3 regions of the Bradyrhizobium sp. sBnM-33 genome follow, and region 2 is predicted to be linked to each of the others. Evidence: predicted binding sites of a transcription regulator. Region 2 holds the regulator's gene; each other region holds the start of a gene.

Region 1 (5,603 bases), 1.7 Mb from region 2:
CCATCACGCGCTCGACGCCGGCGCGGTTGTACCAGCTACGGTCAAACAGCACGATCTCACCGCCCGCCGGCAAATGCGAAACGTAACGCTGGAAGTACCATTGGGTGCGCTCACGCTCGTTTGGCGCCGGCAGCGCCGCGACGCGGCAGACTCGAGGATTGAGCCTCTGGGTGATGCGCTTGATGACGCCGCCCTTGCCGGCGGAATCGCGCCCCTCGAAAAGCACCACCACCTTGAGCTGGTGGTGCTGCACCCAGCTCTGCAATTTTACCAGTTCACCCTGCAGTCGGAATAATTCCTTGAAGTACACGCGCCGATCGATCGTCTCTTCTGCCGTATGGTCGGCAAATTCATTGGTCAGCGCATCAAGGCGATCGTCGTCGATCTCAAGTTCCAGTTCCTCATCGAAACTGTCCAGCATTTCCGCCCGAATCGGGTCGTGGATCGGCTTGGTGCCATTCGGGAGCCTTTTGGTCATGGCGGGTTCCGGCTGCAGAGCTGTTGCGAGCTGTGTGAATGTCGATGTCCTGCCGTATCATTCGTCAGGTACTTTGCGGAAAGCAGAAGGCCGCAGTTTGGTTCCGGTCTCCCGCTATCCGTCGAGGCCTGCCACGGCAGCGTCCCGACCGCATCGCCGATAGCGTCACAACAGGCTCGAGAACAGTACGTAGAATTCGCCGACGACAGGCAGATCGCGGCCGGCAGCATCAGCACCCATGCCATCAGGAGATTGCGAACCGTTAATGACAGTTGGGCTATCCCGGCCGCGTACGGCCAGGGATGCGCGCGCTGTCCAGGCCAAAGGTGGTTCAAGGAAATTCCACAATATTTTAATCGCCCCTGTCGGAACGCCGCCCCCTCCATCCGTCCTTGTCGCAGGAGCGGCCGCGCGCCGGCTGGTGTCTGATGGAGAAAGGCAGCGTCGATGAAGGTCACACAGCATCTCTGGTTCGAAAAGGATATGGAGGCCGCGATCGGCTTTTACACCTCGTTGATCCGCGGCTCGTCAGTCCAGTGGGTCTCGTCGCTGCCTGCCGAGAGCCCGAGCGGCCCGCCCGGCAGCGTCAAGATCGCGGCCTTTACCCTGGGCGACCAGCGCTACATGGCGATCGAAGCGGGTCCCCTCGACCCGTTCAACCACAGCTTTTCGATTATGGTCGAATGCGACACGCAGGCTGAGATTGACCATTTGTGGGACGCCTTGAGGGAGGGCGGCAAGATCGAGCACTGCGGTTGGCTGCAGGACCGCTGGGGCCTCTCTTGGCAGATTGCACCCAAACGGCTCGGCGAATTGATGAATGATCCGGACCCCGCAAAAGCCAAGCGCGTTGCGGAAGCCATGCTGAAGATGGTCAAGTTCGATATTGCCGAACTGGAGGCCGTGGCGAGAGGCTAAAAGCGTCTCGATATGTGCCGCTGGAAGGTCGCATCGATAAACGCCGAGCGGTCCCATGCGCGTACAACGCAAGGCGCTGGAGCAAGTGGGTCGCGCGCTGCACGGCGCCGGGGCTGGAGGTAGGGAACCGCGCAGCGCGTCGACCATGTGGGGCATCATAGCGTGAGCAGACGTCCCACATTGCCTTGAGAATGCGATTGTGTCTTCTATCAATTAATGGTTGCAAGCGGGATTGTCAATTTTCCCGTTATATTTCACCAGAAATTGCGGCTGCCGGACTGGCGAAATTCAGGCCGCATGTGCCGATTTTCGCAGCACGTCGGCGGCGATTTTGAGGTCCTGGACGAAGCGCCGGTATTCGCGCGCTTTGGCATCGGCGTCCGGCAACCGCAGCAGATAGGACGGGTGTACCGTCACCAGCGCCCTGGTGCCGTCGGCGAGATCAATCGCGCGGCCGCGGTTCTTGTTGATCGGCGTAATTTTCCCGAACACGCTTTGCGCTGCGGTTGCGCCCATTGCCACCACCAGATCGGGTTTGATCGCGGCCAGCTCGCGTTCGTACCACTGCCGGCATGCCTTGATTTCCGGCGTGTTCGGTTTCTGGTGCAGGCGGATCTTTCCGCGCGGCACGAACTTGAAATGCTTCACCGCATTGGTGACGTAAACCGTGCGGCGATCGATGCCGGCTTCTTCCAGCGCGCGGTCGAGCATTTGCCCCGCGGGCCCCACGAACGGCTTTCCGGCGAGATCTTCCTTGTCGCCGGGCTGTTCGCCGACCAGCATGATCCGCGCGGTTTGCCGGCCTTCGCCGAACACGGTCTGGGTGGCATTCTTGTAAAGATGACAGGCGCGGCAATCGGCGGCTTCTTCGCGCAGCGTCTCGATATCATCGGCGTGTTTGCGGGGCATTTCGCTTGCCTTATAGCTGGCTTTCGGCAGTTCCGGCCGCTTCTGCGGCTCGGTCGCGGCATTCGCGATCTTCGCGTTTGCGCTGTGTCCGGCGCTTTCGATCAGGGGTTTAATCGATGAAGCCTCCGGCAGGTTCCACCAGTGATTCCGGGACGTCTCCTTTTGCATGGTCTGCACTTTCAGTCGGGCGGGATTGAAAATGCTGGCGTAATAGCGCCACCAGGTTTCCTCCAGCCGGTCCGCGCCAGGGGCTTCGCTTCTGCTGACGCCCGGCGTGAACGAGACAACGAGGCCGTCCCAATGCGCGCAGAGATCAGGCGTCAGGATCGACCAGGGCATGTCGGCGAAACGGCGCGCGAAGAACGGGGCGGCCAGTTCGACGATGTGGTGCTCCGGCTCGAACCAGGCGACGAAGTGCGATTTCTGCTCGCGGCCTATTTCGCGGAAGCGGACGAGGACATGCATCTTGTGCTCGTCGCGGCGCACGGCCGTTGCCATCGCGGTGATCTCAGCCACATCAGGATCGGTCGCGAGTTCAAGCAGATCGTGATGCGTTCGCAACCGCCATAGCAGGCGATAGAGCAGGGCGAAGCGCTCGGGGTTGCGGTGCAGGATCGCAACCTCCGCCAGTTCGACGAATTTTGCAGGCACGTTGAAGGTGCCCTGTGGCGGCTCAAGCGGCGGAGCGATCGGCTCGAACAGTTCGGGCGCATCATCAGCCACGCGCCAGCTCACGTCGGACGGTTTCACGCCATTCAGCGCCAGCGCGCGGGCCGCTTTACGCCAGCCATCGAAATCGGTTTGGCTATCGAGGGTGATGATGCGCATGTCACACTCTCCGTTCTCGTCATGCCCGTGCTTGACCCGGGCATCCACGTCTTTCCTTTCGTCGGCGACTAAGACGTGGATGGCCGGGACCCGTCTCCGCCAAGGCTTCGCCGGGCCACAAGCTCACTCGGCCGCCGAACTTTAGCGAAGGCGGCAGCCCGGCCATGACGGTCTTCAAAATCCAGCCATTTGAATCCCTTTGATTCCGCTCATGAATTGGCAAAGCGTCGATCTCGATTGACTCTGCCGGCGCTGTTAGCTTTATATTAGAACATATCATGAACAAATGAGCCAGCCCCGCGTTCACTCGGGAAGAAGCGGTAAAGGCCAATTTTCTGAAGGAACGGCGGATGAGCACCGCACGCACAAGCACGCTTGCGAGTTTGCGCGGAAGCATCGAGCGCCTGGAGGCGCATTGCGATGCGCATGACCTCAACAAGATTGCGCTTGGGCATAAGGCGGCGGATGCCGTGCTGCAGGGTGGGCTTGCGCTCGCAACGGTGCATGAAGTGTTCGCCGAGGGACACCAGAGCGCATCAGCAACCGGCTTCATCGCAGGGCTGGCGGGAAGGGTATCGCCGCGCCGGCCGCTAGTCTGGGTACGGCAGGATTTTTCGGAAATTGAAGCGGGCGCGCTGTCGATGAGCGGGCTGTGCGAATTGGGTCTCGATCCGCGGCTGCTCGTCACCGTGCGTGCCACCGACGCCGACGCCGCGCTGCGGACCGCCGCCGACGCGCTGGCCTGCGACGCGCTCGGCGCCGTCGTGCTGGAAGTCTGGGGGCAGGCGCGTCAGCTCGATCTCGTCGCCAGCCGCAAGCTCACGCTGGCCGCAGCAGCCTCCGGCGTCACCGCATTGCTACTGCGGGTGGCGGCGGAGCCGCGCCCCTCGACCGCGGAGACCCGATGGATCGTGCGCGCGGCGCATTCGCCGCCGGGCGCGTCTTCAATGCCTGCGGCGCCTTTAATGCCTGCGGCGCCCTGGAGCGCGTGGGGCGCGCCGGTATTCGACGCGCAGCTCGTTCGTAACCGTCATGGCCCGGTCGGCCGCTGGATCATGGAATGGAATTGTGATGAGTGCCTATTCAGTGAACCGTCGGCGTATCCTCAGCCTCTGGCTGCCACGCCTGCCCATCGACCGCATCAAGCGCAAGCTTACGCAGGCCAGCGCCGCGCAAGCTGAAAATTGCAAAGCGGTTTCGAGCGATGCTTTCTGCGACACGGGCAGTGCGCTCCCTCCCCCCTTGCGGGGGAGGGCTGGGGAGAGGGGTAAGCCACAAGCACCGCCGTTGCCGCCACCCCTCTCCCTAACCTCGAGAGCGAGCTTCGCTCGCCTCGGACCCCGCAAGGGGGGAGGGAACGACAGCAGTGCCCGGGTTGATATCTCTAACAACACGACCGGTGCGCTCCCTCTCCCGCTTGCGGGGGAGGGTTGGGGTGGGGGTGTCGCCGCGAGTCCCACTATCGAGATGACGCAAATCTTCCCCTCCGTCGTCGTCGCCAAGCAGCACAATGCCATCCTGATCCATTCCCTCGACGAGGTCGCCGTCCAGGCCGGCCTCTCGATCGGCCTGCCGCTCGCCAATGCCCGCGCGATCTGCCCCGAGCTGACGGTGTTCGACGCGGATGAAGTCGCCGACCGCAAGACGCTCGAAGACATCGCCGATTGGTGCGACCGCTTCACCCCGCTGGTAGCGCTCGATCCGCCGTATGGGCTCTATCTCGACATCACCGGATGCGCCCATCTGTTCGGCGGCGAGCGTGCGTTGCTGCAGATCGTCAACGGCGCGCTGAGCCGCCGCGGCTTTGCCATCAGCGCCGCAATCGCCTCCACCGCGATCTGCGCCCGCACGCTGACGCGCCACGCCTCCGGAAAGATCGTTGCCGATGGCGAGGAGGCCGAAGCCGTCAGTCCGTTGCCGGTATCTGCGCTCGGCGCCGGTGATGCCATCACCGCCGGCCTGCGCCGCGCTGGGCTAAAGACCATCGGCGACGTCGCCTCGCGCGCACCGCACGAAATCACGGCGCGGTTCGGTGCGTCTTTTACGGCGCTGTTACAGCAGGCACTCGGGCAGGCCGATGCGCCGATCAGCCCGCGAAAACCGCTGCCGGATTACATCGTGGAGAAACGGTTTCCCGAACCGGTCGCCACCGATACCGTGATCGCGATGAACCTGTCCGCGCTTGCTCAAATGCTTGTTACGGCGATGGACAAGCAGGGCAAGGGCGCGCGGCGGCTGGAGGCGAGCTTCTTCCGCACCGATGGCGCGGTGCGGACGATTCCCGTAGACACCGGGCGTCCGGTGACGAAGGCTGATGTGATCGACCGCCTGTTTCGCGAACGGCTCGATGCGCTCAACGATCCCCTCGATCCCGGTTTCGGTTTCGATCTCATCCGCCTTTCCGCCTGCCGCACCGAAATCGTGGTGCAGCAGCAGCGCGATCTCGATGCCAACGTCCATGACAATGACG
Region 2 (5,603 bases):
TGTCCTCCTCGCCATATTTGGCGGGACCTTGTTGGGCGGCAGCGGATCCGGCCAACAATGCGATCACGGCGACAGCGCCCAGAATTCTGCCAACAACTTGCATGCGACTACTCCCTGAAATTGGCCCCAAGCCTTAGCACAGCCCGCGTACGGGCTTAAGCGCCGGATTGGACTGCGACGCAAATCCCCGTGGCCGTTGCCGAGGCCGGTCCAGTTTTGTAAACGACTGCCATGAATTCGCCGCCAGCGCCCCATTCCGTCGACGCCTTGCTGTTCGATCTCGGCCGCGTCGTGCTCGACATCAGTTTTGATCAGGTAATGACCTGCTGGGCTGGGCATGCTGGTTGCGCGCCTGCCGATCTCGCCGGACGCTTTGTCGTCGACGATAGTTTCAAGCACCACGAGACCGGCCGGATCGACGATGCGGCGTTCTTTGCGAGCCTGCGCCGGTCGCTCGGCATCGGCATCACCGACGCGCAGTTCCTGGAAGGCTGGAACGCGATCTTCACCGGCGAGATGCCCGGAATTGCACAGCTTCTGGCGGGTGCTGCAAAGCGCCTGCCGCTCTATGCTTTTTCCAACACCAATCCGGCCCATGTCACGCATTTTTCGCAGGCCTATGCGGAGGTCCTCAGCCATTTCCGCGAGATATTTTTGTCCTCCAGCATCGGTCTGCGCAAACCCGACGCCGAAGCCTATGATCATGTGATAAAAGCGATCGGCGTGCCGGCGTCGCGGATCCTGTTCTTCGACGATTCAGCCGCCAATATCGAAGGTGCGCGGGCGCGCGGCCTTTCTGCCATCCACGTGACATCGACGGATGACGTGGCAAGGGCACTGACCGCACTTGGAATTTAAGCACTTGGAATTTAAGCACTTGGAATTTAAGCACTTGGAATTTAGATGATTACCCCGTCATTGCGAGCGAAGCGAAGCAATCCATGGCCAGGAAGGAAGTGTGGATTGCTTCGTCCCGCTGCTCCTCGCAATGACGTCGAAGCAGGAGTGCCAGCGTGGCCTTGATGCCGGTTGCCGATGCGCTTGCCGCGATCCTTGCCGGCGCAGCGCCGCTACCCGAAGAAATGGTGGCGCTCGACGAAGCGTATCGCCGCATTCTCGCACGCGACGTCGCCGCGCGGCGGACGCAGCCGCCGCAGGCGATGTCGGCGATGGACGGCTATGCGGTGCGCGCGGCCGACGCCGCCGATGTCGGCGCACGGCTGAAGGTGATCGGCGAGGTCGCCGCCGGCCGCCCGTTCGAGCGGAAGGTAGGCCCGGGCGAAGCGGTGCGGATCTTTACCGGCGGCGTGATCCCCGATGGCGCAGACGCCGTCGTCATCCAGGAAGACGCTGCCATCGAGGGCGATCATATCACCATCACGGAAGCTGCCGTTCCGGGGCGGCATATCCGCCCCGCGGGCGTTGATTTCCGCGAAGGCGACGTCCTCCTCAAACGCGGGCGCCGCCTCACCGACCGCGATCTCTCGCTCGCCGCCGGCATGAACTACCCGGAGCTTGCGGTGCACCGCCGCCCGAAAGTGGCGATGCTGGCGACCGGCGACGAACTGGTGATGCCAGGCGCAACCCCCAGCCCCGGCCAGATCGTCTATTCCAACGGCTACGGCTTGCGGGCGCTGGCGCGAGCCGAGGGCGCAGAAATCATCGACCTCGGGATCGCCGCCGACACCGTCGCCGCCACCACGGAAGGCATCCGCCGTGCCCGCAACGCCGACGCGGACGTCCTGATCACCGTGGGCGGCGCCTCGGTCGGCGACCACGACCTCGTCAAGCGGTCGCTGGAGGCCGAGGGCGTCGCCATGGCGTTCTGGCGGATTGCGATGCGGCCAGGCAAGCCGATGATGCACGGCAGGTTGGGCGCGATGCGGGTGATCGGCCTGCCCGGCAACCCCGTCTCCTCCTATGTCTGCGGCTTCCTGTTTCTGGTGCCGCTGATTCGCGCCTTATCAGGCCGCGACCACGTCCATCATCCGCGCGAAAACGCCCTGCTCGGCTGCGATCTCGCCGCCAACGACCAGCGCGAAGACTATCTTCGCGCTCGCCTCGAAGCGCGCGACGACGGCACGCTGGTCGCCGTGCCGGTGAACCATCAGGACTCGTCACTATCAGGGAATCTCGCTGCGGCACGGGCACTTGTGATACGTCCGCCGTTCGCGCCGGCTGCCGCAAAGGGATCGCGTTGCGAGTTGCTCCGGCTGCCGGAATGACGCCTGAACGGCGTTCCAACAGCACCTTGAACCGGAACCGCAATGCGTTCACCTGAAATTAAATGGTTGCGGAACACATATCGAACATATAGTGTCCGTTCATGATTTGTTTCGACTGCTAGTGTCTTTGGTTGAGAGTTTGGGGACTCCACGATCTGGGCGCTAAAGATTCGGAACGAGACGACGCCAACCGGGGGATTGCTCGCGATGCTTACGCGCAAACAGTATGAACTTCTGCGTTTCATCAATGAACGGCTGAAAGAGGCCGGCGTGCCGCCCTCGTTCGACGAGATGAAGGACGCGCTCGATCTGCGCTCGAAATCCGGAATCCACCGCCTCATCACGGCGTTGGAGGAGCGCGGCTTCATCCGCCGCCTGCCCAACCGCGCCCGCGCCATCGAAGTCATCAAGCTGCCCGAGCTCGCAGCCGCCGCCAACGGCCGCCGCGGCTTCACGCCGAGCGTCATCGAGGGCACGCTCGGCAAGCGCACGGTGAGCGCGCCGGCCGCCGAGGACGACGGCAATCGCCCGGTCGCCGTGCCTGTCATGGGCCGGATCGCCGCCGGTACGCCGATCGAGGCGCTACAGACCCGCAGCCACACCATCAGTGTGCCGCCGGACATGCTCGGCTCCGGCGAGCATTACGCGCTCGAAGTGCGCGGCGATTCCATGGTGGATGCCGGTATCCTCGACGGCGACATGGCGTTGATCCAGCGCAACGAGACCGCCGACACCGGTGATATCGTGGTGGCGTTGATCGACGAGGAAGAGGCCACTCTGAAGCGCTTCCGCCGCCGCGGCGCCTCGATTGCGCTCGAGCCGGCAAACGCCGCCTATGAAGTCCGCATCCTGCCGCCGAACCGGGTCCGGATTCAGGGCAAGCTGATCGGGCTGTACCGCAAATACTGACCCGTTATGCGCTCCGGCGCCGTGACGAAAGCCAGCCCCGGCCCTCGGCCGGGGTTTTTTGTTGCGCATGTGGAACTAAGGCACGTTAGCGCGTTTGTGAATGTGGCGCAGTGCGCCAGTCGCAGAATTGCCCAGAAAGAAGAAAAGGCTCTGCGCCATGTCCACTCTGATAGAGGCCTGTGCCTCCTTCTAGACACGGGTCAGCTATCTCAAACGAGGGAGCCATCCGATGTGTGACTATAGCCTGCATGCTGTGGCTACGCGGCCTGCCCAGGTCGGCGAGACGCTGATCACCACGACATTCCGCGGTACATCGACCCGCGGCTTTGCGTCGGAACGCGAGCCTGCAGTGGCGGTCTGCATGCTTCCCGGCACCGAACTGGCGTTCGCTGAGGACGTCAAATACGATAACCGGTGGATCTGGACTCGAACCACCGACTGGCGGGTCGGCAAGTTCAATCAAATCGACCCCCATATATCCGACCGTCATCATGACGCGATCGAATTCCCCGATGGAAGCCATGTGCTGGTGACGCAGCTTTGCGAAGGCCAGCGTGCGACCGTGCTGCAATTGCCGGTGGTCCAGACCGGTGGCGAGCGTGCGCCAAAGGTAACGGAAGCACCTCCGGCCGAATCGATCGTGACCGGATAAACGCCCACGCGCATACGATCCGCCGGTCCAGGCCGGCGGATCGTGGTGGTACATTTTTCAGAACTCGGCACCGCAGGGGGCAGTCGGTGGTCAACAAGGTTACGTGGCAAAAAGCCGGGCGCGTCACCGAGCCTGGGCGGTACATGTTCAGGTACGGCTGGCTCACCATCACGGCGGAAGATCTCGCAATCTGGCAGCAATTCCCCGACGCATCGTTCACGCTGGTCGCTCTGCCGTCGGCGCCTGATGCCCCGGAGGAATTCCACCTCGGTGCATTCGAAATACCAGCCAAACCCACGGTCGACGAGCACTGACGCTCGTCTACTCCTCCGCCTGAAGATCTGCCTCGGCCGGCGTGGCATCGACCGCGCGGGGCGGCACAATGCGCGGCGCAAGAACGGTGGTGTCGACGACCTCGCTCTCGTCCGCTATGGCCGGCGACCACGGGCGGTCTACGCCCCTCGGCTTGACCGCGTCGACGACAAATCCCTCCCTGCTGCGCCGCAACGCCATCGCGCCCTGCCGCCGCAGCCGTTCAGCATCGATAACGGAAGCGCCGCAGGCTGCGGGCGCCTGCCGCAGCGTCACGATCAGCGCCGCGCGCTCGCAATCGTCCGCCAGCGCCTCGGGCCTGAAGGCCTGCGCGATCAGGCCGCCACCAGCGGATTGCACCACGCAGCCAAAATCGTCGCATGAAACGCCCGATGTGAGCGACGCGTCAGCCGCCGTCCGCGCGTCCGCATCCGCCGCCAGCCACTCCTTCAGCAGGAAGGCATCCCGGGACCCTTTGACCGCGTGCATCAGGTGCAACCGGCCATCCTGGCCGCGCACCCCGACATTGCGCCCGTCGGCGGAAATCAGGATGTCCGGCTGCGGCGCCCGCGCCGCCCACAATGCCGCTGCCAGCACCAGCGCCGCACCCGACCAGCGCAGCGGAGTGCGCAACAGGCCGAGCAGGATGATGCCGAGGCTTGCCGTAATCAGCGGGCCGATGCCGAAGGCCGGCACCCGGCCGACCGCACCGGGTAATGCCGCGACCCATTGCGTGACCACGATCATCCAGTCGATGCCGACGCCCATGACCGCCCAGAACGGGCGATCGAAGCCGAACGGCATCGCAACGAGGCCGAACAGGCCCGCCGGCATTACCAGTGCTGACACCACCGGCATCGCCGCGAGGTTGGCCAGCACGCCGTAAGGCGTGACCCGGTGAAAGTGAAAGGCCGCGTAAGGCGTGGTCGCAAGCCCCGCTATCAGTGAGGCCAGCAGCAGCATGGTGACTTCGCGGCCGCCCCACAGCGCCACGCGCGCGGTTGCGGTATGATCCGCTGTCGCGAACAGGCGCGGCATGCCGATCTGCACCAGCGCCACCAGCCCGAGCGTCGCCGCAAACGACATCTGAAAACTCGGATGCACCAGCGCTTCCGGCGCGACCGTGAGCACGATCAGAGCGGCGACCGCGAGCGTGCGAAACGTAATCGCGCGGCGATCGACCATGACGGCGATCAGCACCACGGCCGTCATGAAGAACGATCTTTGCGTCGCGACCTCGGCGCCGGACAGCAGCAAATAAAACGCGGCGGCAACGAGGCTGCTGCCGCCGACCACTTCTTGATCGCGTAGCCGACGGTGAGCACGGGAAACAGCGCCAATAGTGCCCGGACCGCGAAAAACACGACACCGGCGACGACGGCCATGTGATAGCCGGAGATCGACAGCACATGGCCGAGACCGGAGATGAACATCGCGTCGTTCACCGGCGGCGAAATCGCATCGCGCCGCCCGGTCAACAGAGCGGTCGCAATCGCGCGCTTGTC
Region 3 (5,603 bases), 920 kb from region 2:
GCATTTCCCAGTGCTTTACAAGAACGCCAAGGGTCGCGTCGCGCATGAATGCATCGTCGATCCGCGCCCGCTGAAGGCGACAAGCGGCGTCACCGTCGACGACATCGCAAAGCGCCTGATCGACTACAGCTTCCACGCGCCGACCATGAGTTTTCCGGTGCCGGGCACGCTGATGATCGAGCCGACGGAATCGGAATCGAAGGCGGAGCTGGACCGATTCTGCGACGCCATGATCGCGATCCGAAGCGAAATCACGGAGATCGAGATCGGCCGCTGGAAGGTCGAAGCCTCGCCCTTGCGCCACGCCCCGCACACCGTGCATGACATTGTCGATGATGCGTGGAACCGCGCCTATAGCCGCGCCACGGGTTGTTTCCCCGATGGCGTCTCGCGCACGGACAAATATTGGAGCCCGGTGGGACGGGTCGACAATGTCTATGGCGACCGCAATCTGGTGTGCTCGTGCCCACCGGTGAGTGACTACGCGCAGGCGGCGGAGTGATGCTCTTGTAGGATGGGTAGAGCGATAGCGAAACCCATCATAGCGCCGCATCTGTGGTGAGAGACGCGATGGGTTTCGCTGCGCTCTACCCCATCCTACGGTCTACGGTCGTGCCGCTACGGCGCAACAAGCACCGGATCCCAACGCCACAAATTATCGTTGGTCAGGTGCGTGCCACCCCACCAGCGGTCGATCGGGTTATGCCGGCTGAAATCTTCGGTGCCGGCCAAAATTGCCTTGCCGAGCGCGGTGAGCGATAGCCGGCTTTCCCTATATCGCGCGAAACGCTCATGCTCGTCGTGCATCTCGAGAGTGAATGGCCATTCGGCGAGGCCCGACACAGCCGGGATCGGTGCCAGCGCAAGTCTCTCCAGCAGCAAACCGGCTTCCCAGTAACCGAACACGCGTCGCTGAAAGCGCTGCCTGTGATGGGGAAAGACGTCAAAGGGATGCCCGTAGCCGGCCGAGATCAATTCCAGCATCCGCAGTTCGGAGGCGCCGAGCCCGGTTGCGCGTCCTGGAAGCTCTTCGAGCATTTCCAGAACACACCGCCTGAGCTGCGGCAAGATGCTGAGGTCCCTGCTCAGCAGATCGAACCACGGTTCTGGCGTGAGTGAACGGTAGGCCTGCCAGGCAAGGCTTGCGACTTCAAGATGACCGTCGGTTATCTCCACGCCCGGGAAATTCAATTCGGCAAGACGCGCCGGTTCTATTTCGTTAAGGGAGGCATCCACATGTCGCAGAATGATATCCAAGCTTTTGGCCTGCGGGCCGAGATAGTCCATCAGCCAGATCAGTATCAGTTGGGCATTGGGCGGGGCTTCCATCCAGAGCTCGACGGCCTCAAAACGTTCGCAAGCCTCGATCAATCCGAGGTCGTTGATTCCGAATTTCTGCAGGCGCGGCGGCGGCACGGAATCGAGCCAGTGCGAGCCCGCCTCTTGCGTTGTCCTCGTCGCCAAGAACGCCGCACGCTCCGCATCGGAACGCGGCGGCCCCCAGACCAGCCGAGGCTCGATGGCAATCGCGAGGTCAGCATGACCTGCCGACACCACGCCGCCCGCGCTGGAGGAATCTGCTGTCAGGATCAGGCGCGTCATGGCACGCCAGCCCGCGCGCGTCCGGGCTTCACCAGCGCCGGATTCCAGCGCCAGAGATTGTCGTTGGTCAAATGCGTGCCGCCCCACCAGCGGTCGATCGGATTGTGCCGACTGAAGTCTTCCTTATGGGCGAGAACAGCCTCGCCGAATTCGGTGATCGACAGCTCGCTTCGCAGATAAGCCGTGTGCCGGTCCCGCAAATTTTCACGGTCGAGCGTGCGCAGTTCCTCGTCGAGGCCTGCCACGGCCGGTCGCGGGCCATGCGCAAGCCCGTCCAGCAGATAGCCGCATTCCCACTCGCCGAAGATGCGCGTTTGCCGCAGTTGGTAGAGATGGAAGAGCGCATTCGTGAGCGAGTATCCCCGAGCAATCAGCTCGAGCATCCGCGTTTCGGTGGCGCCAAGCCCTGTCGAACTTGACGGCAGTTCTTCAAGCAGATCGATCAAAACGGGCTTGAGAAGCGGAAGCGCGCTCAAGTCCTTGTAGAGCAGATCGAAGCAGGCCTCCGGCGTCGGCGCGCGATAGGCCTGCCAGGCCGCGCTCGCCGTCGCCAATTCCTTTTCCGTGATGTCAACGGCCGGCGGCTGCCACCTGCCGAGCCGTTCAAGCTCAATCATCGCGAGGTCAACCAGACGAAACTTCAACTTCGCGACAGTCTCCGGATAAGATCGGAAATAATCGAGCAGCCAGATCAGTTGCAACTGCGCATTGGGTTGCGTGTCGAACCATAGTTCGACCGTCTCATAGTGCTGACAGAATTCAGCCAGACTGAGATCCCTGCGACTTCTGTTTTTGGTTTTGTTCCACCCGGTGGCAAAGTCCGACCAGTGATGCCCGGGTTTCAGATCTGACGTGCCCGGGCCAAGATAGGCTGCGAGTTCGTCCGGCGAAGGCAACGGTCCCCAGCCGAAGCGAAAGAAGAAAGTAAGCGCGAGATCGGCGAATTCCGACTTGGTGAATTCCGGGATCAGCCAGCCGGTCAGGATCAGAGGCTTCATCACACTCACCCACACCACCAAACAAAACGGGCGCTGAGAACGTCGGCAACTCAACGTCCGCAGCGCCCGTCCGTCACTTCAGGCCTTAACCCCTGAAGCATTTCCAAAGCTTATTCGTCTGCCGGCTCCTCGCCCTCGGCGTCGCGCTCGGCGGGACCGGCCAGAATCTGCTCGGCGATCAGGCCGGAGTTCTGGCGAATCGCCATCTCGATCTTGGCAGTCATGTCAGGGTTGGCCTTGAGGAAGGCTTTTGCGTTCTCGCGTCCCTGGCCGAGCCGCTGGCTGTCATAGGAAAACCAGGCGCCGGATTTTTCGACGATGCCGGCCTTGACGCCGAGATCGAGGATCTCGCCCATCTTGGAGACGCCCTCGCCATACATGATGTCGAACTCGACCTGCTTGAAGGGCGGCGCCAGCTTGTTCTTCACCACCTTGACGCGGGTGGTGTTGCCGACGACTTCGTCGCGCTCCTTGATCGCGCCGATGCGGCGAATGTCGAGGCGGACGGAGGCGTAAAATTTCAGCGCGTTGCCGCCGGTGGTGGTTTCAGGCGAGCCGTACATCACGCCGATCTTCATGCGGATCTGGTTGATGAAGATCACCATGGTGTTGGACTTGTTGATCGAGGCGGTGAGCTTGCGCAGCGCCTGGCTCATCAGCCGCGCCTGCAGACCGGGCAGCGCATCGCCCATCTCGCCCTCGAGTTCGGCCTTCGGCACCAGGGCCGCCACCGAATCGACCACCAGCACGTCGATCGCGCCGGAGCGCACCAGCGTGTCGCAGATTTCCAAGGCCTGCTCGCCGGTATCGGGCTGCGAGATCAGGAGCTCGTCGATGTTGACGCCGAGCTTGCGCGCATAGACCGGGTCAAGCGCATGTTCGGCGTCGATGAAGGCGCAGATGCCGCCCTTCTTCTGCCCTTCCGCCACCGTGTGCAGCGCCAGCGTGGTCTTGCCGGAGGATTCCGGCCCGTAGATTTCGACCACCCGCCCCTTCGGCAGCCCGCCGACACCAAGCGCAATGTCGAGCCCGAGCGAGCCCGACGACACCGTCTCGACATCCATCGAGCGATCGTTCTTGCCCAGCTTCATCACCGAGCCCTTGCCGAACTGGCGCTCGATCTGGGAGAGCGCGGCGGACAGGGCCTTGGTCTTATCCATGGAGGATCCTTCAACGATACGCAGGGCAGTAGCGGACATAATACGTGCTCCTTATGGCGGGGATTCGCGAGCGGGAAAACGGCGGTGAGCGGCTTTTAGGATTCGATTTCGTCTAGGAATCCATGTACCATCTTTGTTCTATGTTCGCAATATGTTCTTTTCGCCGGATTCATTTCCGAGTCCTTCGCCCGCACAAAAAATAAAAAGAGGGCCGCCTCTCGGCGGCCCTCTGCCGGTACAAATTGGTTCGGAATGAAAAGCAGCCCCGGCGACATTAAGCATAGAGTCATCCACACGCATTTTTGGAGTCCGTAACACCACGGTGTTTCGGTACCGGAACTAGAATCCCAGCTCCCGGCGTGTCCTGACGAAGATGGCCCCGCTCCTCACCTTCCGCTGCCCGGAGGTGACCCGGCGCGGGGCTGGCGCCTTCGGCCCCCAAGTCCGAATGCACGATCCGCGGTGAGCGCACCGACTTAAGTATAGTTTTGCACTTTCCCCGGAACGGATTTCGCCGCAGTGCGTAATCGCAGCGGGTGCGACGGGTAGTGGTGACAGGTAGTAAACGGGGAACCAGTATTGTGCCGGGCAAGAAATACCTCGCGGAACAAGCGGCAACCTTTCTCAAATTTGCAATGGCCACCACGGATCCGGAAGTTGCCGCGGGCTTTCTCGACAAGGCCGCCGACCTTCGGGCCAGAAGTGAAGAGGCGCCCGACGCCAGCCCCCGGGCGCCTGATGTAGAGCAGCCGGAAAGCTAGCTCTCGCGATGAGGCCGCCGAACCGGCGGCCTCATCGTTATCCGATCTGTAATCGGGAGGTGGTGACGTCACCTACAATTTTAGGCGTGCTCGGTTCGATCTGAACTGTCCATCAAGGCGCCGCACGCTATGCCCAGCGGCATGCACGTGACCGCCCCCGTGACCACCCTTGCCTACGAACCCATCCTGCCGACGCTTCAACACCATGGCGCACATCTCCTCACATGGCTGTTGAACCTCAGCCGCACGCCGGAGCCGTCAAGGCTGCCGCAGCCCGTCCGGCCGGACGCGCCGTCGAGAACCCATATTCCGCCGCGGCAGCCTTATCCATCGCGGCAGGAATAGGAAGCCGGCACCCCGGACATCCCGGATGGCCGTCCAAGCGGGCAGATACTCCCCCCGCGCGCCCCGTTCGGCGTGCTCATCGCCCAGCAAATTTGTCTCGGGCGCGTTGAACCTTTTTCCTATCGCCCCCGACAACATTCTTGCCTGGGATATTGCATCACTCGGGGAATAGGCCTGCGCCGCCAAGCGACCATACTCCGCTTGCGCGGCGCAGTGCTTTTTGTGCGCCGCGGAAATTGGGTCGGCAAGGGAATTCGGTCACGCCCATGGGGTTGAAACTCGATGGGAGGGAGCGGATTCGGCCGTGCGCGTCGCGGCAAAGGCATTGTCAGCGGCTGTAACAATTCCAATTTTAAATGAGAGGTCCGGTTCGAAGCGGTCGAGAGCCGCAGCGGAATTTCCATATGATCCACAAGGGCGTCGAATACACCGTGACGGCGGTCGCTCCGGGCATCTGGAAATGGCAATTCCGTATCGGGGACAGGGTCGTCACGGGCAAGACCGAAGCCAAGCTCAATCTGCTTGCTATCCGGCGGGTCCAGCTTCGGATTGATCGGGAGCTGAAAAAAGCCAAACGGGAGTAACCAGCTCGGCGGCGGCTTCCGCGGGCCTTCCACCCGAGAAATTTCTCCGCAAATCATCAGCTTAGAGCTGAGCGATAACCCGGTTTACATGCCCGATAACGTGCTTGGGCCCGTAAAAACCCGGAGTTGATTTTCCGATACGCGAGGAATTCA

The links. The regulator LexA, encoded in region 2, represses DNA repair genes until DNA is damaged. The targets are predictions, from matches to a motif close to TGTTCNNNNTGTGTTCNG.
Region 1: a site for LexA is predicted at 3,401-3,418, ahead of RX328_RS32495 (ImuA family protein). Genes of this name have one in related genera too.
Region 3: a site for LexA is predicted at 3,902-3,919, ahead of recA (recombinase RecA). Genes of this name have one in related genera too.

Annotation. Positions count from the first base shown of each region.
Region 1 covers NZ_CP136624.1:6,876,430-6,882,032, reverse strand. The annotation lists gene ppk2 (polyphosphate kinase 2) at 1-478, opposite strand, end outside; gene RX328_RS32505 (VOC family protein) at 926-1,396, shown strand; gene RX328_RS32500 (UdgX family uracil-DNA binding protein) at 1,685-3,133, opposite strand; gene RX328_RS32495 (ImuA family protein) at 3,484-4,314, shown strand; gene RX328_RS32490 (Y-family DNA polymerase) at 4,601-5,603, shown strand, end outside.
Region 2 covers NZ_CP136624.1:5,195,035-5,200,637, reverse strand. The annotation lists gene RX328_RS24275 (hypothetical protein) at 1-103, opposite strand, end outside; gene RX328_RS24270 (HAD family hydrolase) at 232-858, shown strand; gene glp (gephyrin-like molybdotransferase Glp) at 1,014-2,225, shown strand; gene lexA (transcriptional repressor LexA) at 2,433-3,134, shown strand; gene RX328_RS24255 (hypothetical protein) at 3,364-3,786, shown strand; gene RX328_RS24250 (hypothetical protein) at 3,873-4,100, shown strand; partial or broken gene RX328_RS24245 (ComEC/Rec2 family competence protein) at 4,108-5,603, opposite strand, start outside.
Region 3 covers NZ_CP136624.1:4,279,145-4,284,747, reverse strand. The annotation lists gene gcvP (aminomethyl-transferring glycine dehydrogenase) at 1-502, shown strand, start outside; gene RX328_RS19625 (hypothetical protein) at 619-1,602, opposite strand; gene RX328_RS19620 (hypothetical protein) at 1,599-2,600, opposite strand; gene recA (recombinase RecA) at 2,711-3,799, opposite strand; gene RX328_RS19610 (hypothetical protein) at 4,342-4,521, shown strand; gene RX328_RS19605 (hypothetical protein) at 5,271-5,450, shown strand.